DNA from 4 places in the Streptomyces sp. NPDC031474 genome. Region 2 is predicted to be linked to each of the others. Evidence: riboswitches for the same ligand, from Rfam matches in the RefSeq annotation. Region 2 holds a riboswitch; each other region holds the start of a gene.
The links. A riboswitch is a leader RNA that binds a small molecule or an ion and turns the genes downstream of it on or off. The one in region 2 is predicted to bind cobalamin.

Region 1 (5,619 bases), on a different contig from region 2:
GCACGACCTGAACCTGGCCGCGATGTACTGCGACCGGGTCGTCGTCCTGCGGCAGGGGCGTGTGGTGGCCGCCGGCAGCCCGCAGGACGTCCTCACCGAGACCCTCGTCGCGGACGTGTACGGCGTACGCGCCACCGTCACCCGCACCGGCCCCGACGACCGCCCGCACATACGGTTTCTGGGCCCACGGTGAGCGCACGCCAAGGCCACGTCAGGACCACGCCGTGACCGGATCAAGAGGAGCCGCCCAGTGACCAGTCGTGTCACCTTCGTCTCGCCCGCGACGAACGCGTCGCTGCGTCAGGCCCGTTTCGACGACAGGGGTTCGATCGACGCCGCCGGGCAGGCCCGGGCCCGGGGCGCGGCCGGAACCCTGCCCGCCGTCGCGCGGGTCGTCACCTCTGCGAGCGTGCGCTGCCGGGAGACGGCGGCCGCGCTAGGTCTCGACGCGGCGCAGTCGGCGGAGACAGCCGAGCTCGCGGGGCTGGACATGGGGCGCTGGCGGGGCCTGACGCTCGCCGAGGTCGGCGCCGGTGAGCCGGAGGCGGTGGCCCGCTGGCTCGCCGATCCCGCGTCCGCACCCCATGGCGGGGAGTCCGTCGAGGAGTTGTGCGGGCGGGTGCGGCGTTGGCTGGAGACGGCCCAGGACACGGGCGGCCGTACGCTCGCCGTCGTCGAACCGGAGGTCGTACGAGCCGTGGTCGTCCAGGTGCTGGGGGCGCCCCCGGCCGCCTTCTGGCGGGTCGACGTGCCGCCGCTGACGGCCACCACGATCAGTGGGCGAAGCGGCCGCTGGAACCTTCGGATCGGGCATCCGCTGGACCCGTCCGAGCCGCACACCGACGGCTCATGACGACAAACCCGAGAGTGCCCGCGGACGCCTGCGCGGGCACTCTCGGGGTCGGACCTGTCAGTGCGGGGCGGCCGCCGCCGAGCCCGCGGACACGCCGGCCGGCTTCGGGTGCAGCAGTCGCTCGGCCAGTTCACCGAAGACCAGGCCGAAGCCGGCCCACAACGTGACCTGCATCGCGAGGGCGGAGAGCCGGAACCGCCACAGCAGCGTGGCCGGGAAGTCCTGCGGGACCTCGTTGACGACGGGCAGGAACTCGTACGCCAGCCCGATGACCAGCACGAAGCCGAGGACGGCGACGAGGGTGGCGTTCCAGTTGCCCAGCTTCGGCGCGAGCCGCTTGCCCACGATCACGGCGGCGACCGCGAGAAGCACACTGAGCACCATCATCAGGAAGTACAGGGTGGTGCGCTTGCCGATGGTGTCCGCGTCGCCGACGGACGGCGGGTTGGCCGGATACTTCAGGAACGGGACGACGTACACGGCGAGCAGAGCAGTGCCCGACAGCAGCAGCGCCGTGGCCCGGGGGCCGAAGCGGCCGACACGGCCGAGCGCGAAGCAGTAGGCGAGGGCGGCGATGCCGCCGAACGCCACCCCGTAGAGGAGCACACCCGTGGCCAGCCCCGCGGTGGACTGCAGGCTGCGGGAGACGAGTTCGACCTCGTGCTCGTGACCGGCGGCGTGGGACTCCTCGAAGCCGATGGCGCTGTCGACGTACGGTTCGCCGAGGAAATAGGCGACGATCAGGGCGAGCACGCCGGCGCCGAGGCCGGCGAGCATGCCCCGCACGAGCAGGTTTCTTACCGTTGCGGAGTTCATCGGGGTTGCGGCGTCCCTCAGGTCAGTGGCAGGGGAAGCCGAGGAGGTGGCGGGCGTCGTGCACCCACTCGTGGACGTTCTCGCCGGAGACGACGGAGGTGGCGCCCTGCTCGGCGCCGACGAAGTACAGCAGGACCAGCATCAGGACGCCGAAGAAGACAGCCCACGGGGCGATGTCCTTCAGCGCCAGCTTTGCGGGCACGACGGGGTTGTTGACGGTCGGCTGGGCGACATGCTGGGCCATGGCAGGGCCTCCTCTGGGAGTTCGCGTCCCATCTCGGTGGTGCACAGGACGACGGTCCCGGGTCTGACTCGCGATGCGCCCAGTCGAGAGAGCGCATCGACCACAGTGGCGCGACCGTGCCGGATTCCCACCGGCTTCCGTGATGCCGTCGTCGATATCAGAGCGACGGTACCGTGTGTCGGGTTCATGGCCAATAGCGCCCCACCTGGCGTGATGGCGCTCTCGCCCGCCAAGTGGCCCGCATCACCGCCCCGTACAGCTACGGACCACCGGTTTCCGGTCGGCGGCTATCGCGTCGCCTCGGCCGGCGTGAGGAGCACGAAGTCCGCGTTCGACGGGTCGAGGCAGACGGCCAGCCGGCCGACGCCCTCCGCGTCCGCCGGCCCCATCTGCACGCTGCCGCCGTTCCCGTGGACCTCGGCGACCGCCGCGTCGCAGTCGGCGGCGGCGAAGACCGGGTGCCAGTACGGCCGCCCGTGCGCCAGGGCGAGGTCCTCCTTCGAGACCTCCATGAGGCCGCCCTGCATGCGCTCCTCGGGCTGGCCTGCGGGCGTGATGAGGGTGTACGTGCCTCCGCCGCCCGGCAGTTCCGTGTCGCCGAACTGCCAGCCGAAGACACCGGCGTAGAACTCCTTGGCGGCTCCGGCGTCGCTCGTGTACAGCTCCGTCCAGGACAACGAGCCCGGCTTGTCCGCCAGTTCGAAGCCCGAGTCCTTCCCCGGCTGCCAGACGGCGAACTGGCCGCCCAGCGGGTCGTTGAACTGCGCCATCCGGCCCCAGTCCTCGAGGTCCCGCGTCGGCACCCGCACCGTGCCGCCGCCGCGCTCCACGGCCTGGCTCGTGGCGTCCGCGTCGGTGACGGCGAAGTAGATCATCCAGGCCGAGCGCGCGCCCTCCTCGGTCAGCTTGCCGAGCCCGGCGACGGTCTTGCCGTCCTTGCGGAACATCCCGCCCTGCATCTCCTCCCCCTCGCCCCCCATGGGCTCGTACTCCCAGCCCAGCACCGCGCCATAGAAGTCCGCGGCGGCCCGGACGTCGGGGGCGCCGAGGTCGATCCAGCAGGGGGAGCCGGGAGTGATGTCGGTGGTGATCACGGCGATTCCCTTTCGCAGGTCGCAGGTCCTGTCACCTCAGCCTGACACCCGGCACTGACAATCGCCCGTCGGCAAAGCGGCTCCGGACTGCGGCTACGGGCCCCCGTCTCATGCTCGGGCCGTATCCGGCCGTCCTCCTTGAGGATGACGAGCGGGCGTCACTTGGTGCGTCGGCACCAGGAGGGAGTGCGAGCACGCGCACGATGCCCCGGCGCACCCCCGCAGGCCAGGCTGGTGGTCCACCCGAACCCAGACCTGGAGATCCGTTTCTCGTGGCTACCTTCCTGTACCGGATGGGCCGGACCGCCTTCCAGCGGCGTTGGCTCGTGACGTTGCTCTGGGCGGTGATCCTCGGCGCCGTCGGGTTCGGCGCCGCCAAGGCTCCCGCCGCCTCCGACAACGGCACGTCCTTCATGCCCGGCATCGAGGCACAGAAGGCGTTCGACCTGATCGGAGAGCGTTTCCCCGGCTCGGACGCCAACGGGGCGGGCGCGCGCATCGTGTTCGTCGCCCCCGACGGCGAGAAGGTGACCGCGGCCGGGCACCGCGCCGCCATCGACACGCTCGTGACCGAGGCCGGCGACGAACCCCAGGTCGCCGGCGCCGTGAACCCGTTCACGGCGGGCGCGGTCAGCAAGGACGGCTCCACCGCGTACGCCACGGTGAACTACAAGGTCAAGGCCGCCGACCTCACCGACGCCGACAAGCGGGCCCTGGAGAAGGCCGTCGACGCGGCGCGCGAGTCGGGCCTCACGGTCGAGGTCGGGGGCACGGCGCTCGCCGAGCAGCCCGCGGCGGGCGGCTCCTCCGAGGCCATCGGCATCGCGCTGGCCGCCGTCGTCCTGCTGATCACCTTCGGTTCCCTCGCGGCCGCCGGTCTCCCCCTGCTCACCGCCGTCATGGGCGTGGGGATCAGCATGGCCTCGATCATGGCCCTCGGCAGCACCTTCGGTCTGTCCCTGACGACCGGGACGCTCGCGACGATGCTGGGACTGGCGGTCGGCATCGACTACGCCCTGTTCGTGGTCTCCCGCTACCGGGAGGAACGCGCGGGCGGCCACACACCGCGCGAGGCGACCGGCCGCGCCGTCGGTACGGCCGGTTCCGCCGTGGTCTTCGCAGGCCTCACCGTCGTCATCGCGCTGGCGGGCCTGTCGGTGGTCGGCGTTCCCATGCTGACCAAGATGGGCCTGTGCGCCGCGGGCGCCGTGGTCGTCGCCGTCCTGATCGCCCTCACGCTGGTCCCCGCGCTGCTCGGCATGTGGCCGGACGCCGTGCTCTCGCGTCGGGCGCGCAAGGGCGGTCGCCCGGCTCGGCCGACCGACAACGGCGGCTCGCGGTGGGCGCGGTTCGTGCTGCGCCGCCCGCTGACCGTGCTGCTGGTGTGCATCGCGGGCCTGGGCGCCCTGGCCCTGCCGGCCACGCACCTGGAGATGGGCATGCCGGGGGCGGAGTCCAAGCCCGTCTCGTCCACGGAACGGCGCGCCTACGACGCGCTCGCGGACGGCTTCGGCGCGGGCTTCAACGGGCCGCTGACGATCGTGGCGGATGTCAGGGGAGCGGACCACCCCAAGGCGGCCGCGACCCGGATCGCCCGGGAGATCGGCGCGACCCGCGGCGTCGAGTCCGTGTCCCCGGCGCGGTTCAACGAGGCCGGCGACACCGCGCTCTTCTCGGCGGTGCCCGCCACCGGCCCCAACGACGAGCACACCAAGGACCTCGTCCAGACCATCCGCGCCGAGCGCGCGGGGCTGGAGCGCACGACGGGGGCGACGTTCGAGGTCACCGGCAGCACCGCGATGGACATCGACGTCGCCCAGGCCCTGCAGGCCGCCCTCGTGCCCTACCTGAGCGTCATCGTCGCGCTCGCGCTGCTCCTGCTGCTGGTGGTGTTCCGTTCCGTGCTCGTGCCCGTCAAGGCGGCCTTCGGGTTCCTGCTGTCGGTGCTGGCCGCCCTCGGCTCGGTCGTGGCGGTCTTCCAGTGGGGCTGGGGCGCGCAGCTGCTCGGCGTGGAGCAGACCGGTCCGATCATGAGCCTGATGCCGATCTTCCTGGTGGGCATCGTGTTCGGCCTGGCAATGGATTACGAGGTGTTCCTGGTGGCCCGGATGCGCGAGGCGTACGTCCACGGGGACCCGGCTCCCCTGGCGGTCGTCACCGGTTTCCGGCACAGCGCGCGGGTGGTCGTCGCGGCGGCGGTGATCATGATCGCGGTGTTCTCCGGGTTCGTCGGCGCCGACGAGTCGATGATCAAGACGATCGGTTTCGGACTCGCGGTCGCGGTGCTGTTCGACGCCTTCGTGGTCCGTATGGCGCTGGTGCCGGCGGTGCTGGCCCTGCTCGGCGACAAGGCGTGGTGGCTGCCCCGGTGGCTCGACCGGCTGCTGCCGCACGTGGACGTCGAGGGCGCCGGGCTCACCGCCTCGCGGGAGCACTCCGCCGCGCCGGCGGGCAACGAGCCCGCGCCGCAGGAACCGGCCCGTCTCTGAGCCCCGTGTCCCGTGCTCCCGTACTCCCGTACTCCCGTACTCCCGTACGGTCATGCGGCAGGTCGCGGCGCCGCGGACAACGGCGCCGCGACCTGCGGTGTGTGAGCATGAATGTCCTCGACA
Region 2 (5,619 bases):
GCTGATCGCGTTCGGCGTGCTGGCGGCGTACACCTACTCGTCCGGCCTGCGGGCCCCCGCGCTGATCGCGTTCGTGAAGGACACGCTGATCTACATCGTCATCGCGGTGGCGATCATCTACATCCCGATCAAGCTGGGCGGCTTCGACGACATCTTCGCCAAGGCGGGCGAGGCGTTCAGCCAGACCAACCCGGCCACGGGCAAGCCGCGCGGCGCGCTGGCCCCCGCGGAAGCGGGCCAGTGGACGTACGCGACGCTGGCGTTGGGCTCGGCCCTGGCGCTGTTCATGTACCCCCACTCGATCACCGCGACGCTGTCCTCGCGCAGCCGAAACGTGATCCGCCGCAACACCACGATCCTGCCGCTGTACTCCCTGATGCTGGGCCTGCTGGCGCTGCTGGGCTTCATGGCGATCGCGGCCGGGGTCAAGGTCACCAACGGGCAGCTGGCGATCCCGCAGCTGTTCGAGGACATGTTCCCGGACTGGTTCGCGGGCGTGGCGTTCGCGGCGATCGGCATCGGCGCGCTCGTGCCGGCCGCCATCATGTCGATCGCGGCCGCGAATCTCTTCACCCGCAACATCTACAAGGACTTCATCAAGCCGGACGCGACGCCCGCCCAGGAGACGAAGGTCTCCAAGCTGGTCTCGCTGCTGGTGAAGGTGGGGGCCCTGGTGTTCGTCCTCACCATGGACAAGACGGTCGCCATCAACTTCCAGCTGCTGGGCGGCATCTGGATCCTGCAGACCTTCCCGGCCCTGGTCGGCGGCCTCTTCACCCGCTGGTTCCACCGCTGGGCGCTGCTCGCCGGCTGGGCGGTCGGCATGGTCTACGGCACCTTCGCCGCGTACGGCGTCGCCTCCCCGACGCAGAAGCACTTCGGCGGCTCGGCGAAGGAGATCCCGGGCATCGGCGAGATCGGCTACATCGGCCTGACGGCGTTCGTCCTCAACGTCGTCGTCACCGTGGTCCTCACCTTCGTCCTGAAGGCGGCCAAGGCCCCGGAGGGCATCGACGAGACCAAGCCGGAGGACTACACGGCGGACGCGGGGGACGCGGGGGTCCAGGTCGACCTGCCTCCGGCGACGGCGGGCAGCGCCCACTAGGGCGTGTGGGCAGCAGGGCCCGTTGCTGCCGGCAGAACGGCTCGCGGATCTCTCCCCGGGGCACCGAGCCCCGGGGAGGTCACGGGCAGAGCTGGAACTCGCAGTCGGGCAGAGAGGTCGAGCCCGGCGCGGGCGGGGTGGACGTGCCTACGTCGGCGGCGAGACGTCGGGCGCGCGGATCGAGGGTGTTCCAGCCCACCGAGGGCGGAATCCACAGACTGTGGCCATAAAGCCCCCGGGCGCGGGCGTGCGGCAGACTCGGGCCCATGGACATCGTGATACGGCGGGTGGAGAGCGGCGAGTTCGAGGCGCTCGGCGAGCTGACCGCCCGCGCCTATCTGGACGACGGCCTCCTCGACTTCGGGGAGAGCGACCCGTACCTCCACAAGCTCAGGAACGTCGCGGAGCGGGCGTCGGCCGCCGAGGTCCTGGTGGCCGTCGAGGGCGGCGTCCTCCTCGGCGGAGTCACCTTCGTCCCGGGCCCGGGCAACCTCATGACGGACATCGCGGGCCCCGGCGAGACCGAGATCCGTATGCTCGCGGTCGGGCGTAGCGCTCGTGGCCGGGGCGCGGGCGAGGCTCTGGTGCGGGCCTGCGTCGAGCGCGCGCGAGCCGTCGAGGGCTGCACCACCGTCGTCCTGTCGACCCAGAGCACCATGTACGCCGCCCACCGCATCTACGGACGTCTCGGCTTCGTCCGTACACCCGAGCGGGACTGGAACCCCGTGCCGGAGCTGAGCGACTTCACTCTCCTCACCTATAAGTTGACGCTCTGAATCCACCCCGACACAACATCTGGGGGTGGCGTGACAGGCGAGCACAAGATGTATGCTCATGCTCGCTGTCGCCGCAGGGGAATCCGGTGCGAATCCGGAACTGTCCCGCAACGGTGTACTTGTGCACATCTGTATTCAAAGCAGCCGCGCACGAGCGTCAGTCCGAGGACCTGCCGACAGCGTGCCCGGCCCATCAGGTCCGGGTGCCCTGACGTCCGGGCCTCGTGGAGTGGGCCGGTGGACGCGACGCCCCGTGCGCTCGTGTGCTGCCCCCTGCCCTCCGCCAGGCCCACCGCCGAGCGAGGGAGAGCCTCACGTGACCATCGCGCCAGCCGAACCGGCTTCAGTGACCGAGCTGGAGACCGACGGTCCCGGTACCGCGTTGCTGCGTACCCTGACCGAGCTGACCGCCGACCTGCCCGACGCCGACCCCGGCCGGGTCGCCGCCGCGGCCCTGCGCGGCCGGTCCGCCCGGGCCGACGAGGCGGAGCTGCGCGAGCTGGCCACGGAGGCGGCCGCCGGCCTGATCTCCGAGGACCCCGCCTACTCGAAACTGGCCGCCCGGCTGCTGACCGTCGGCATCGCCGCGGAGGCCGCCTCGCAGGGCGTCACGTCGTTCACCACGTCGGTCGCCGTCGGCCACCGCGAGGGCCTGATCGCGGACCGCACCGCCGAGTTCGCGCGCGTCCACGCGGCCCGCCTCGACGCGCTGATCGACGCCGACGCCGACGACCGTTTCGGCTACTTCGGCCTGCGCACCCTGCACAGCCGCTACCTGCTGCGGCACCCGATCACCCGCAAGGTCGTCGAGACACCCCAGCACTTCCTGCTGCGCGTCGCCTCCGGTCTCGCCGAGGACGACAGCGCCCGGTCCGTGGACGAGGTCGCCGCGCTCTACCGGCTGATGAGCCGGCTCGACTATCTGCCGTCCTCCCCCACCCTCTTCAACTCCGGTACGCGGCACCCCCAGATGTCGTCCTGCTACCTCCTCGACTCCCCGATCGACGAGCTGGACTCCATCTACGACCGCTACCACCAGGTGGCCCGGTTGTCGAAGCACGCCGGCGGCATCGGACTGTCGTACTCCCGCATCCGCAGCCGCGGTTCGCTGATCCGCGGCACCAACGGGCACTCCAACGGCATCGTCCCGTTCCTGAAGACCCTGGACGCCTCCGTCGCCGCCGTGAACCAGGGTGGCCGGCGCAAGGGCGCGGCAGCCGTCTACCTGGAGACCTGGCACTCCGACATCGAGGAGTTCCTGGAGCTGCGGGACAACACCGGTGAGGACGCCCGCCGTACGCACAACCTGAACCTCGCGCACTGGATCCCGGACGAGTTCATGCGCCGGGTCAACGCCGACGCCGACTGGTCGCTGTTCTCCCCCTCCGACGTGCCCGAGCTGGTCGACCTGTGGGGCGAGGACTTCGACGCCGCCTACCGCAAGGCGGAGGCGGACGGCCTCGCGAAGAAGACCATCCCGGCCCGTGACCTGTACGGCCGCATGATGCGTACCCTCGCGCAGACCGGCAACGGCTGGATGACCTTCAAGGACGCCGCCAACCGCACCGCCAACCAGACGGCCGAGCCGGGTCATGTCGTGCACTCCTCCAACCTGTGCACGGAGATCCTGGAGGTCACGGACGACGGCGAGACGGCCGTGTGCAACCTGGGCTCGGTGAACCTCGGCGCGTTCGTCGACGCCACAGCCGGGGACATCGACTGGGAGCGGCTGGACGAGACCGTCCGCACGGCCGTCACCTTCCTCGACCGGGTCGTCGACATCAACTTCTACCCGACCGAGCAGGCGGGCCGCTCCAACGCGCGCTGGCGGCCGGTCGGCCTCGGCGCGATGGGTCTGCAGGACGTCTTCTTCAAGCTGCGGCTGCCTTTCGACTCGGCCGAGGCGAAGGCGCTGTCCACCCGGATCGCCGAGCGCATCATGCTCGCCGCGTACGAGGCGTCCGCCGATCTCGCCGAGCGCAGCGGCCCGCTGCCCGCCTGGGAGAAGACCCGGACCGCCCGGGGTGTGCTGCACCCCGACCACTACGGCGTCGAGTTCACCTGGCCGGAGCGCTGGGCGGCGCTGCGCGAGCGGATCGCGGCGACCGGCATGCGCAACTCGCTGCTGCTGGCGATCGCGCCCACCGCCACCATCGCCTCCATCGCGGGCGTGTACGAGTGCATCGAGCCGCAGGTGTCCAACCTGTTCAAGCGCGAGACGCTGTCCGGCGAGTTCCTCCAGGTCAACTCGTATCTGGTGAACGACCTCAAGGAGCTCGGCGTCTGGGACGCCCGCACCCGTGAGGCGCTGCGCGACGCCAACGGCTCGGTGCAGGACTTCGCCTGGATCCCGGCGGACGTGCGCGCCCTGTACCGCACGGCGTGGGAGATCCCGCAGCGCGGCCTGATCGACATGGCCGCCGCCCGCACCCCGTACCTGGACCAGGCGCAGTCCCTGAACCTGTTCCTGGAGACGCCGACCATCGGCAAGCTCTCCTCGATGTACGCGTACGCGTGGAAGTCGGGCCTGAAGACCACGTACTACCTGCGCTCGCGCCCGGCGACCCGCATCGCCCGGGCCGCCCGGGCCACCGTCCCCGTTCAGCAGCCGGCGCCCGAAGAGGCCGTCGCCTGCTCCCTGGAAAACCCCGAGTCCTGCGAGGCCTGCCAGTAATGACCAGCCGTAACACGAACCTGCTCGACCCGGGCTTCGAGCTGACTCTGCGCCCGATGCGCTACCCGGACTTCTACGAACGCTACCGGGACGCCATCAAGAACACCTGGACCGTGGAGGAGGTCGACCTCCACTCGGACGTCGCGGACCTCGCGAAGCTGTCCGAGGGCGAGCAGCACATGATCGGCCGGCTGGTGGCGTTCTTCGCGACGGGCGACTCGATCGTGGCGAACAACCTGGTGCTGACGCTGTACAAGCACATCAACTCCCCCGAGGCGCGGCTGTATCTGTCGCGGCAGCTGTTCGAGGAGGCCGTGCACGTCCAGTTCTATCTGACGCTCCTGGACACCTACCTTCCCGACCCGGAGGACCGCGCGGCCGCCTTCGACGCCGTGGAGAACATCCCCTCCATCCGCGAGAAGGCCGAGTTCTGCTTCCGCTGGATCAACGAGGTCGAGAAGCTGGACCGCCTGGAGACCCAGGCCGACCGCCGCCGCTTCCTCCTCAACCTGATCTGCTTCGCCGCATGCATCGAGGGTCTGTTCTTCTACGGCGCCTTCGCGTATGTGTACTGGTTCCGCAGCCGGGGTCTGCTGCACGGCCTGGCCACCGGCACCAACTGGGTGTTCCGCGACGAGACGATGCACATGAGCTTCGCCTTCGACGTCGTCGACACGGTCCGCAAGGAGGAGCCAGAGCTCTTCGACGACAAGCTCCAGGAGCAGGTCACCGACATGCTCCGGGAGGCCGTCGAGGCCGAGCTGCAGTTCGCGCGCGACCTGTGCGGTGACGGCCTGCCGGGCATGAACACCGACTCGATGCGGCAGTACCTGGAGTGCGTCGCCGACCAGCGTCTGCAGCGGCTCGGCTTCGCCCCGGTCTACGGCTCCGAGAACCCCTTCTCCTTCATGGAGCTGCAGGGTGTTCAGGAGCTGACCAACTTCTTCGAGCGCCGCCCGTCGGCGTACCAGGTCGCGGTGGAGGGCACCGTCGACCTGGACGAGGACTTCTGAGGCTGCGGCCGAGGGGTCTTCGCGGCCTTCAGCTGACGGTCGATCCGGCGC
Region 3 (5,619 bases), on a different contig from region 2:
GACGAAGGCCGGGACGCCGATCAGCGAGGTCACCACGCCCACCGGCACCTCCTGCGGGTCCAGGGCGGTGCGGGCGAGCGTGTCCACCCACACCAGGAACACCGCCCCGGCCAGCGCGGTGGCCGGCAGCAGCCGGGTGTGCCCGGGGCCGGTCAACGCGCGGGCGGCGTGCGGCAGGACCAGGCCGACGAAGCCGATCGCCCCCGCCGAGCTGACCAGGGTGGCCGTCAGCAGGGCGGTGGTGCACAGCAGGACCAGCCGGGTGCGCGCCACGTGCACGCCCAGGGACGCGGCGGCGTCCTGCCCGAACGCGAACGCGTCCAGTGTCGTGGCGTACCCGGCGCACACCAGCAGCGTCACCACCAGCGCCGCCAGACCCACGCCCACATCGTTCCAGCCGGCCCCGCCGAGCGAGCCGAGCAGCCAGAACAGCACCCCGCGCGTGGTCTCCGCGTCGGCGGCCGTCATCACGATGAACGAGGTGAGCGCGGAGAACAACTGCATGGCCGCCACACCGGCGAGGACCACCCGGTCCGTGGTGCCGCCGAGGGTGTGACTGAGCAGCAGCACCAGCGCGAACGAGAGCGCCGCGCCCAGGAACGCGCCCCCGGAGACCGACAGGACACCGCCGCCCACGCCGAGTACGACGACCGCGACCGCGCCGGTCGAGGCCCCGGACGACACGCCGAGGACGAAGGGGTCGGCGAGCGGATTGCGCAGCAGGGACTGCATCACCGCGCCGCACACGGCGAGGCCGGCTCCGCACACGGCGGCCAGCAGCGTGCGCGGCAGCCGCAGATTCCACACGATCCCGTCCCGGATCGGCGTCAACTCCGCCTGCCCCCAGCCGAGATGGGCCGCCACCGTCGCCCACACGTCACCGACCGCGATGTCGGCCGGGCCGATGGTGATCGCCACCGCGACCGACCCGAACAACAGTGCGAGACCGGCCGTCCACAGCGCCGCGCGACGCAGCCCGCGCACCGCCGCCGGGGTCGCCGCCGACAGGGCGTCGCTCATCCCCCGAGGCCGTACGCGCGCAGCGCAGCCGCCACCTTCTCCACACCCTCGACGGTCCGGACGGTCGGGTTCATGGCCTGCCCGGGCAGCAGCACGTACCGCTTCTTCCTGACCGCGGTCATGTTCTTCGTGACCGGGTCGGACTCCAGGAACGCGATCTTCTTCGCGGCGGTCTCGGCCGTCTGCTGCCTGCGGCTCAGGTCGCCGATGACGAGGACGTCGGGGTCCCTGTCGGCGACCGTCTCCCAGTTGACCTGGGGCCACTCCTCATGGGTGTCGTCGAAGGCGTTCTTCGCGCCGAGTTCACGGGTGATGACGCCGGGCGCGCCGCAACAGCCCGCCAGATACGGGGACCGGGAGTCGGCGAACCAGTACAGGAGGCTGACGTTCTGCGCGCGGAGCCCCGAAGTGGCCTTCTCCACACGGGACTTCAGAGCGGCGACCAGTTTCGTGCCGCGTTCCTCGACACCGAAGACCCTGGCCAGGTCGGTGACTTCGCCGTAGACCGCGTCCATGGTCAGCGGCTCGGTGCGCGAGCCGTCGCCGTCGCCGGCGTTGTCCTTGCCGACGCAGTCGGAGGGGGAGAGGTACGTGGGCACGCCCACCTTCGCGAACTGTTCGCGGGTGGCGACGCCGCCCTCACCGAGAGTGGAGGCGAACGACGCGGCGACGAAGTCGGGTTCGGTGTCCAGGACCGTCTCGAACGACGGGGCGTTGTCGGCCAGCCGCTGCACCGTCGCGTTGGCCTTCTCCAGCCCCTTCGCCACCGGGTCGGTCCAGGTGGCGGTGCCCGCCATGCGGTCGGCCAGCCCGAGCGAGAGCATGATCTCGGTCGTGCCCTGGTTGAGGGAGACCGCCCGCCGCGGAGGACCGTCCACGTGGACCCGCTGCCCGCAGTTGTCGAGCGTGACCGGACGGCCGGCGGAGCCACCCGCCGCCGATCCCGCCGATCCCGCCGAGCCGGACGAGTCCGACGGGGCGGGGGAGCCGCCGCAGCCGGTCAGCAGCAGGGCGGCTGACAGGAGCAGGACGGCAGGACGGACGGGGCGTGCGAACGGCACGGAACTTCCTTCGGCGTCGAGGGCTCTGGCGCGAAGCCCGGTCGTACGGTGCTCCCCCGGCCGTCTTCCGGCGTCGGAGGCCGCCAGCAGGTCTTCGGACTCGGGGTCACCCGGACGAGGCGCCTTCCCGGACCGTGATCACGATCCAGTGGCCAGTGCCCCGCCCGTCGCCCTTACCGCTGCGCGTCAGCTCCGGAGTCGCACCGGATTCCCTGACCCGCGCACGTACGGATACGCACATGGGTACGACTGGCCTCGGCAAGCTACCACAGCCTCCCGGCAGCACGTCCTGGACCCGCGACGAGTTCGACCTCGAAGCCGTCCTCGTTCTCCAGGTAGGCGGCGTAGTGCTGCCGGCCGCCGGCGTAGGGGTGTCGCTCGGGGAACATCAGGCGCCAGCCGTGCTGCGCGGCTTCGGCGGCCAGCCTCTCGACCATGGCGTCGTCGTCGACGTGGAACGCCAGATGGTTCAGCCCCGGGCGGCAACGCTCGTGCTGTTCGGCGGTGAGGGCCGGGGACTGCTCGATGACCAGATAGGTCGGCCCGAGCCGCCAGCTGCGCCCACCGCTCCAGCTCTGGAAGAGGGTGTGCCCCAACGCCTCCAGCAGCCAGCCCAACGAGGCGACGGCGCGGTCGAGGTCCGGCACCCACAACTCGACGTGATGCAGCATGCCGTGCGTCGGCCGACTCACTTCGCATCACCCGCGCTCACGGGACGCGCCGGGCCTCCTGCGCACAGTGCGTGGTCGATCAGCGCGCCGGCCGCGTTCTCCTGGGCCAGGATGTGCTCCGGGGTGTCGCCCCGCGCCTCGGACATGGAGACCACGGCGCTTCGGCCGCCGTCGTTGCCGTTGCCCCGCACCACTCCCGGCAGCCAGTGGTCGAGGCTGTCGTCCAGGGACAGCCTGCCCTCGGCCTCCAGCTGGAGGAGCACGGTGACGAGCAGCGTCCTGGACGTGCCCGCCATGCGGAAGCAGCCGTCGGAAGGCACCGGGCGGCCGGTGTTCAGGTCGGTGGTGCCGCTGGCGGCGACCGATTGAGTGGACGTCATGACCGCACGCTAGTTTCGCCGCCGGCGGGGGCACGAGCCGGCCCGCCCCAGGACCGGCAGGGGGACATCCCCGGCGCGACCCGGCTCGAACGCCTTGAGGACAGCAACTGTCCTCATTCCCCGTTAGCTTGCCCTGCATGACGAAGACGACGTCCCCGGCGGCCCCCGTGCTCGGCGCCCGCGCCCTCAACCGCGCCACCCTGGAGCGGCAGCTGTTGCTGCGTCCCTCGTCGCTGTCGGCCGGGGCCGCCGTGGAACACCTGCTCGGGCTTCAGGCGCAGAACGTCAAGCCGCCGTACTACGCGCTCGCCGCCCGCCTCGACGGCTTCGTCCCGGAGAAGCTGTCGACGCCGATGGCCGGCCGCGAGGTCGTCCGCATCGTCAGCATGCGCTCCACCATCCACGCCCACACCGCCGACGACTGCCTGACCCTGCGGCCGTTCGTCCAGCCTGCCCGCGACCGTGAGCTGACGTACTTCCGCAAGGGCCTCGCCGGCGTCGACCTCGACCGGCTCGCCGTCCTCGCCCGCGACCTCGTCGAGAGCGAACCGCGCACCATGAGGCAACTGCGCGAAGCCCTCTTCGCAGAGTGGCCGGACGCCGACCCCCAATCCCTCGCCGTCGCCGCCCGGTGCCGGCTGCCCCTCGTCCAGGTCACCCCGCGCGGGCTGTGGGGCAGGAGCGGGCAGGTCGCGCTGACCACCGCCGAGCACTGGCTCGGCCGGCCCGCCGCACCGGCCCCCGCGCCGGACGCCGTCGTCCTGCGCTACCTGGCCGCCTTCGGCCCGGCCTCCGTCAAGGACATGCAGACCTGGGCCGGCCTGACCCGACTGCGCGAGCCCTTCGAACGCCTCCGCCCCCACCTGCTCACCTTCCGCGACGAGCACGGCGTGGAACTCTTCGACCTCCCCGACGCCCCCCGCCCGGACCCCCAGGTCCCGGCCCCGCCGCGCTTCCTCCCCGAGTTCGACAACCTCCTCCTCTCCCACGCGGACCGCACCCGAGTCGTCCCGCCCGAGTACTGGGGCCGCAGCTGGCAGGGCAACCAGGCCTACTGCACGCTCCTCGTCGACGGCTTCCTGGCGGGCCTGTGGAAGCTGGAGCAGGACGCGCTCGTCATCGAGCCCTTCGGCCGCCTCACCAGGGCCCAGCGGGACGAGGTGACAGAAGAGGGCGAGCGGATGCTGTCCGCGATGCACCCGGGCCGGCCCCACGACATCCGGTTCGCTGCCGTCGTACGCCCCTGACGCGAAGGGGGACGTCCCTGTCGGGGACGATCCCGAACAGGCCGAAGCCCCCACCGGTGAGAGGTGAGGGCTTGGATAGGGGGCGCTGCGGGCCGCTCGTGGAGGCTCGCAGCGCCCCCCGGTCTTTCCCTGAGGGGTGCTCAGGAGGTTCTTGGGGGCTACCCGGTGACTACGAGTTGACCTGCGCCGTCACCAGGCTGGAGAAGGTGGCCAGCCGGGTGTACACACCCGGGTAACCGGCCTCCGCGCAGCCCTCGCCCCAAGAAGTGATCCCTGCCAGGACGCCCCCGATGAGCAGGGGACCGCCGCTGTCGCCCTGGCAGGTGTCTGTGCCGCCGGAGGTGTATCCGGCGCAAACCATGTCGGACTTGACGTAGTCCGAACCGTAGGAGCTCGCACAGCTGGTGTCGGACACGATCGGGACGGTCGCGGTCCGCAGCTGGTTGGAGGAGCTGCCGTTCTCCGAGGTGGTGCCCCAGCCGATGATGCGGGCCGTGGTGCCGGCCGCGTACACGCCGGTCTGGGACGAGGAGACATACGACGCCGTGGTGTACGGCATCGCCGTCGACAGGGTCAGGACGGCCACGTCGTCGCCGTTGGTGGCGTCCGTGTAGTCAGGGTTGATCCAGATCTTGCTCACCCGGCTGACCGTGCCGTTCGTGCCGTTGAGGTACGTGCGCCCACCGACGACGCGCACGCTGCTCGTGGTCTCGCCGACCATACAGTGGGCGGCCGTGACCACCTTGGTCGCCGAGACGAGGGTGCCGCCGCAGAACTGGTTCTGCGAGGCGTCCGTGACCTGCATCATGAACGGGTACGTCGTGGTCGTGGTCGTCGTGCCGCCGACGATCGGCTGGGGCGCTGCGACAGCGGTGGGGGCGCTGAGCAGTGCGGTCGCTGCCGCGGCGGCGGTCGCCGCGAGGACGGCAGCGGTCTTCTTGGCGCGGTTGAGCCCGAACATGGAACTCCTCGGTGGAGATGGCCGGTGGGGGATCGCACGGGTGTGGGGGTGAGCACGGGGGTCGCGGGACCGACCCCCGTGTGCCCGGGCGAGCGGCACGTCCCTTACGCTAGGACCCGGAACCCGCTCGTCCCAATGAGGGAACCCCCTAGGGGAGTTGAGGCAGGGAAAACCCTCGGTCGCCCCACAGGGAACCCACAGTCGCCGCCGATGGGGCCGCTTGGGCCGCTTGAGGGAACCCGCCGCGCGGGGCGGAGACCCAGGAGAAACCCACTCAGG
Region 4 (5,619 bases), on a different contig from region 2:
CGGGACCGTCAGCCGGGCCGGGTCGGCGGCCGCGTCGCCGTCGCCGGGACCGCCGTGCAGACCGGTGCGGCCCTCGGCGGCGCGGACGGCGAGCGGCAGCAGCGGGCCGGGGGTGTGCCGGGCGGCGGCGAGGGCGCGCAGGGTCGTCCGCCAGTCCAGGACCGGGGAGTCCAGCACGAGCCCCGAGACGAGGTCGCGCAGCCCCGAGTCGGCGGCGGCGCGCAGGGCCATGGTGGCGCCGGTGGACCAGCCGAGCAGGACGACGCGTTCGGCGCCGTAGCGCACGGCGTACCGCATCGCCGCGTCCAGGTCGCGCCACTCGGTCGCGCCGAGGTGGTTCAGCCCGTCCGGGGAGCGGGGTGCGCCGAGGTCGCCGCGGTAGGCGAGGGCGAGCACGGGGAAGCGGCGGCGGTGCAGGAAACCCATGACGTTCAGGGCGTGTTCCCGGGTGGTGCCCAGGCCGTGCACGGCGATCACCCAGGTGCGCCGGGCGCCGGGGACGAACCAGGCGGGCAGGCCGCCCAGTTCGCCGGGGACGTCGATGTCGGCGTGGTCGAGGCCGAGGGCGCTGCCTGGGTCACCGACGTACAGATTCGGGGTGAGCCAGACCGCGTCGCCGGGGTTCAGCGTGCCGTGGGTGACGCGTTCCAGGCGGCGTACGACGGTGTCGGCGGAGTGCGCGGCGGTGGGCAGGACGGCGCCGACGACCGCGTGGGAGCCGTTGCCGGTCAGGCCGTGGGTGCCGGGGCGCAGGGCGGCCAGGTCGCGGGTGAGGGTGATCTGGCCGGCGGCCGTGCGGTGCACCGTGAGCCGGGGTTCGGTGGGCAGGGGCCGGCCGGGCGGCGCCTTCAGCGCGGCGTCGCTGGCGAACCGGCCGACGGCGACACTGGCGGCGCCGGCGGCCAGGGCTGCGGTGACGGCGGCGGCCGTCGCTTTGACAGTGCGCACCCGTCCAGTGTCCTGGCCATCGTCGCGACCGGCCAGTGGAGCTCATCCCCGACGTGAAGGAGGCCGTTGCCCGTACGTCCGCAGCCGTTCCCCCGCCTCCGCGACCTGTTCCTCCGTCAGGAGGGTGGGGTTGCGGCCGGGCAGCGACGAGGCCGTCAGCCACAGCCGGCACATCCACTCCAGCTGGGCCGTGCGGTCGTAGGCCTGGTCGAGGGTGGTGCCGTAGGTGAGGGTGCCGTGGTTCTGCAGGAGGCAGCCGGTGCGGTCGGCGAGGGCCGCGAGCATGTTCTCGGCCAGCGCCTCGGTGCCGTACGTCGCATAGGGGGCGACCCGGACGGCGCCGCCGAGCGCGCCCGCCATGTAGTGGACGAGGGGAAGCTCGCCGACGAGGGTGGAGACGGCCGTGGCGTGCACGGCGTGGGTGTGGACGACCGCACCGGCGTCGGTGGCGCGGTAGACGGCGAGGTGCATGGGCAGCTCGCTCGTCGGGACCAGGGCGCCGAGCACCTGCCGGCCGGTGAGGTCGACGCCCGTGACGTCGTCCGGGGTGAGCCGGTCGTAGGGCACGCCCGACGGGGTGACCAGCACGGTGTCGCCGACGCGCACGGAGACGTTGCCGGAGGTGCCGACGACCAGGCCGTCGCTCACCGTGCGGCGGGCCGTCGCCACGAGCGTCTCCCAGGCGCGCGCCTGGGCCGCACTCCCCATGCCGTCCCGCGCGTCCCGGGACCCCCGCCCGTCGCGCCGCTGCCCAGTCATGCCCCGATCCTGCCGGGTGAGCAGAATCTCTTCAACGGCTGCGCGACCCGGCCGGAGCGGCTCGCGGGCGGCAAGCCGCCGTACGGACCGCACAGTCACCCCGACATCGGACACCCCGAAGCCCCCCTCAGTTCATCTTCCGTTCACTCAGGTTTCCTACGGTCAACCGACCGATGACTTCGAACGATTGCCTGGGTAAATGGAAAACTTCTCGCTGATCCTCGCGATTGTGGTGGTAACCGCACTCGCGTTTGATTTCACGAACGGTTTTCATGACACCGCCAACGCGATGGCCACGACCATCTCGACCGGTGCACTCAAGCCCAAGGTCGCGGTGGCCATGTCCGCCGCGCTCAACCTGGTGGGCGCTTTCCTCTCCGTGGAGGTCGCCAACACGATCTCCAAGGGTCTCGTCGACGAGACCGGCATCCGTCCCGAGGTCATCTTCGCCGCGTTGGTCGGCGCGATCCTCTGGAACCTGCTGACCTGGCTGGTGGGCCTGCCCTCCAGCTCCTCCCACGCCCTGATGGGCGGTCTGATCGGCGCCACCATCGCCTCGGCCGGCTTCGACGCGGTGCACGGCGACGCGCTGGTCACCAAGGTCCTCATCCCGGCGATCGCGGCGCCGATCGTCGCGGGCGTCGCCGCGATGCTCGCGACCCGCCTCTCCTACACCGTCGGCAAGAAGGCCGACGGCAAGGCCGCCGAGAAGGGCTACCGCGCCGGCCAGATCGCCTCGGCCGGCCTGGTCTCCCTCGCCCACGGCACCAACGACGCGCAGAAGACGATGGGCATCATCACCCTCGCCCTGGTCGCCGGGGGCGCCGTGGCCCCCGACTCCGACCCGCCGGTCTGGGTCATCCTCTCCGCGGGCCTGGCCATCGCGCTGGGCACCTACCTCGGCGGCTGGCGCATCATCCGCACCATGGGCAAGGGCCTGACCGACCTTCAGCCGCAGCAGGGCTTCGCCGCCCAGACCAGCGCGGCCACGGTCATCCTGGCCTCCTCCCACCTCGGCTTCTCCCTCTCCACCACCCACTCGGTCTCCGGCGCGGTGATGGGCGCGGGCCTGGGCCGCAAGGGCGGCGTGGTCCGCTGGTCGACGGCGACCCGCATGTTCGTGGCGTGGGGCCTGACGCTGCCGGCGGCGGCGCTGGTGGGCGCGCTGGCCGAGTCGGTCACGGACCTCGGCGACTGGGGCACGGCGGTCGTGGCCGTCTTCCTGGTGGCCTCCAGCGCGGCGATCTGGAAGATCTCGCGACGCGAGGTCGTCGACGCGTCCAATGTCAACGAGCCCGAGGAGTCGCCGGGCGTGATCACCACGGCGATCGCGGCGGTGACCCCGCCTCCGACGAGCACGGTGACCGAGGACCTGACGGCCACGATCCCGTCCCCGGCGACCGCGACCACCGAGCCCGCCACTCCCCCGGCCGCGGCCGTCTGAGCCCGCGCACCCGGTACGAAGGAAGAGAACCAGCATGAAGATCGACTGGGCAGCCCTGGGCTCCGTCTTCGGTGTCAGCCTCGCGGTCACCGTGGGCCTCGTCACCCTGTTCACCCTGGGCGTCATGGGCCTGTCCCGCCAGGAACGCGCCACGACGGAGGGCGGCTCGGCCACTCTCGCGGTGACGGGCGCGTACGCCTGCTTCGCGGCGTGCGCGGCGGCGGTGGCCTACGGGATCTCCCTGATCGTGGCCTGAGGCGTACAGGTTTCTCACCCGGCCCTGCCCGCGGTCGCCCTCATGGGCGGCGGCGGGCAGGGCCGAGTCGTGCTCTGCGCGCCGTGGGACCAGGCCGATGTGGGGTTCTGCACACTCTCCCCGTGCAGGTCAACAGCAAGTTGACGGCTCTTCCGGGCCCGTGGTGGACTGCCCGAGCCATGTACGGCGGCAGAAGAGGAAGCCGGTGCGAATCCGGCGCGGTCCCGCCACTGTCACCGGGGTAGTAAGCCCCGGGAGCCAGGAACTCTCGCCGCCGGTCTCGTCGAACCAGGGCGTGGACACCCTGAGTGAGGACATATCGCCATGCCCGCTTGGCCGTTGAGGCACACCACCAGGTCGCTGCCCGACCCCACGGCCGGCTGAGCCCGTGCATGCCGATCGCGTTCACGCGTACGGCGCCGCCGCCGGCCTCTTCGGTGACCTGCTCCTCGGCGATCCCCGCCGGGGGCATCCGGTCGCCGTGTTCGGGCGGACGGCCGCAGCCGTGGAACGGCTGCTCTGGCGCGACCACCGCGGCTGGGGCACCGTCCACACCGTCGTGTGCGCCGGTGGGGTCGTGGCCCTGGGAGCGGTCGCCCGCAAGGCCGTACGTCCCTCTTCGGCCGCTTCTGTCGGCCTCACCGCCGCCGCCACCTGGGCCGTCGTCGGCGGAACCTCTCTCGTTGGGGAGGCCCGTGCCATCGGGCGGGCCCTCGAAGCGGGGGACGTCGAGGCCGCCCGGGAACGGCTGCCGCATCTGTGCGGGCGGGATCCGCAGGCGCTGGACGCGGACGGGATGGCGCGGGCCGTCGTGGAGTCGGTCGCCGAGAACACCTCCGACGCCGTCGTGGGGGCGCTCGTGTGGGGGGCCGTCGGCGGGGTGCCGGGGCTGCTCGGATTCCGGGCCGTCAACACCCTCGACGCCATGGTCGGGCACAGGTCGGCCCGGTACCGGCGGTTCGGGTGGGCCTCCGCGCGGCTCGACGACCTCGCCGGGTGGCCGGGGGCGCGGCTGACCGCCGTACTGGCCGCCGTCGCGGGGGATGATCCGCGGGCCGCGCTGCGGGCCTGGCGGGCGGACGCCGGCCGGCATCCCAGCCCCAACGCCGGGCCCGTCGAGGCCTCCTTCGCGGGCGCGCTCGGCGTGCGGCTGGGCGGGACGCTGTCGTACGGCGGCCGGGTGGAGCACCGGCCGGTGCTGAACGGGGCGGCCGGGCGGCCCGTCGCCGTCCACGACATCGAACGCGCCGCACGGCTCTCGCGCCGCGTCGGCCTGCTGGCGCTCGGCGTCACCGTCGCCGCGCGCGCCATCGTCACGACAGTGAAGGGGCGGACGACATGAGCGGGGGACTTCTCGTCGCCGGCACCACCTCCGACGCCGGCAAGAGCGTCGTCACGGCCGGGATCTGCCGGTGGCTGGTGCGGCAGGGCGTCAAGGTCGCGCCGTTCAAGGCGCAGAACATGTCCCTCAACTCGTTCGTGACGCGCGAGGGCGCCGAGATCGGGCGGGCGCAGGCCATGCAGGCGCAGGCGTGCCGGGTCGAGCCGACCGCCCTGATGAATCCCGTGCTGCTCAAGCCCGGCGGAGAGCAGAGCAGTCAGGTCGTGCTGATGGGCAAGCCCGTCGGCGAGCTCAGTGCCCGCGGGTACCACGGCGGGCGGCAGCAGAAGTTGCTCGGGACCGTGCTCGACTGTCTCGCCGAGTTGCGGGGCACGTATGACGCCGTGATCTGTGAGGGGGCGGGTTCTCCCGCCGAGATCAATCTGCGGCGGACCGACATCGTGAACATGGGGATCGCCCGTAACGCGCGGCTTCCCGTGCTCGTGGTCGGTGACATCGACCGCGGCGGGGTCTTCGCCTCCTTCTTCGGGACCGTCGCCCTGCTCTCGCCCGAGGACCAGGAACTCGTCGCCGGGTTCCTCGTCAACAAGTTCCGGGGCGATGTCAGCCTCCTGGAGCCCGGGCTCGACATGCTGCACGGCCTCACCGGGCGGCGGACGTACGGCGTCCTGCCTTTCCAGCACGGGCTGGGCATCGACGAGGAGGACGGACTGCGGGTCTCCCTGCGGGGGACCGTGCGGGAGTCGAACGTCGCGCCGCCCGCGGGTGAGGACGTGCTGCGGGTCGCTGTCTGTGCCGTCCCTCTCATGTCCAACTTCACCGACGTGGACGCGCTGGCCGCCGAACCGGGCGTCGTCGTGCGGTTCGTGG

Region 1: it holds a riboswitch for cobalamin, as region 2 does, so the genes downstream of both, ACZ5SK_RS18495 (CbtB domain-containing protein) here and ACZ5SK_RS30850 (ribonucleoside-diphosphate reductase subunit alpha) in region 2, are expected to answer to the same signal.
Region 3: it holds a riboswitch for cobalamin, as region 2 does, so the genes downstream of both, ACZ5SK_RS18470 (ABC transporter substrate-binding protein) here and ACZ5SK_RS30850 (ribonucleoside-diphosphate reductase subunit alpha) in region 2, are expected to answer to the same signal.
Region 4: it holds a riboswitch for cobalamin, as region 2 does, so the genes downstream of both, ACZ5SK_RS00320 (cobalamin biosynthesis protein) here and ACZ5SK_RS30850 (ribonucleoside-diphosphate reductase subunit alpha) in region 2, are expected to answer to the same signal.

What each region holds. Positions count from the first base shown of each region.
Region 1 covers NZ_JBVIJX010000008.1:249,165-254,783, forward strand. Annotated here, with positions in the region: gene ACZ5SK_RS18480 (ABC transporter ATP-binding protein) at 1-193, shown strand, start outside; gene ACZ5SK_RS18485 (histidine phosphatase family protein) at 251-853, shown strand; gene ACZ5SK_RS18490 (CbtA family protein) at 911-1,669, opposite strand; gene ACZ5SK_RS18495 (CbtB domain-containing protein) at 1,692-1,913, opposite strand; cobalamin riboswitch at 1,950-2,104, opposite strand; gene ACZ5SK_RS18500 (VOC family protein) at 2,201-3,007, opposite strand; gene ACZ5SK_RS18505 (MMPL family transporter) at 3,280-5,496, shown strand.
Region 2 covers NZ_JBVIJX010000015.1:166,598-172,216, forward strand. Annotated here, with positions in the region: gene mctP (monocarboxylate uptake permease MctP) at 1-1,105, shown strand, start outside; gene ACZ5SK_RS30840 (hypothetical protein) at 1,185-1,373, opposite strand; gene ACZ5SK_RS30845 (GNAT family N-acetyltransferase) at 1,372-1,881, shown strand; cobalamin riboswitch at 1,934-2,073, shown strand; gene ACZ5SK_RS30850 (ribonucleoside-diphosphate reductase subunit alpha) at 2,198-4,555, shown strand; gene ACZ5SK_RS30855 (ribonucleotide-diphosphate reductase subunit beta) at 4,555-5,568, shown strand.
Region 3 covers NZ_JBVIJX010000008.1:242,897-248,515, reverse strand. Annotated here, with positions in the region: gene ACZ5SK_RS18475 (FecCD family ABC transporter permease) at 1-1,020, opposite strand, end outside; gene ACZ5SK_RS18470 (ABC transporter substrate-binding protein) at 1,017-2,081, opposite strand; cobalamin riboswitch at 2,168-2,320, opposite strand; gene ACZ5SK_RS18465 (VOC family protein) at 2,345-2,752, opposite strand; gene ACZ5SK_RS18460 (serine hydrolase) at 2,770-3,132, opposite strand; gene ACZ5SK_RS18455 (winged helix DNA-binding domain-containing protein) at 3,270-4,379, shown strand; gene ACZ5SK_RS18450 (S1 family peptidase) at 4,549-5,340, opposite strand.
Region 4 covers NZ_JBVIJX010000001.1:58,060-63,678, forward strand. Annotated here, with positions in the region: gene ACZ5SK_RS00300 (alpha/beta hydrolase) at 1-948, opposite strand, end outside; gene ACZ5SK_RS00305 (class II aldolase/adducin family protein) at 991-1,707, opposite strand; gene ACZ5SK_RS00310 (inorganic phosphate transporter) at 1,907-3,151, shown strand; gene ACZ5SK_RS00315 (hypothetical protein) at 3,186-3,407, shown strand; cobalamin riboswitch at 3,555-3,694, shown strand; gene ACZ5SK_RS00320 (cobalamin biosynthesis protein) at 3,796-4,749, shown strand; gene ACZ5SK_RS00325 (cobyric acid synthase) at 4,746-5,619, shown strand, end outside.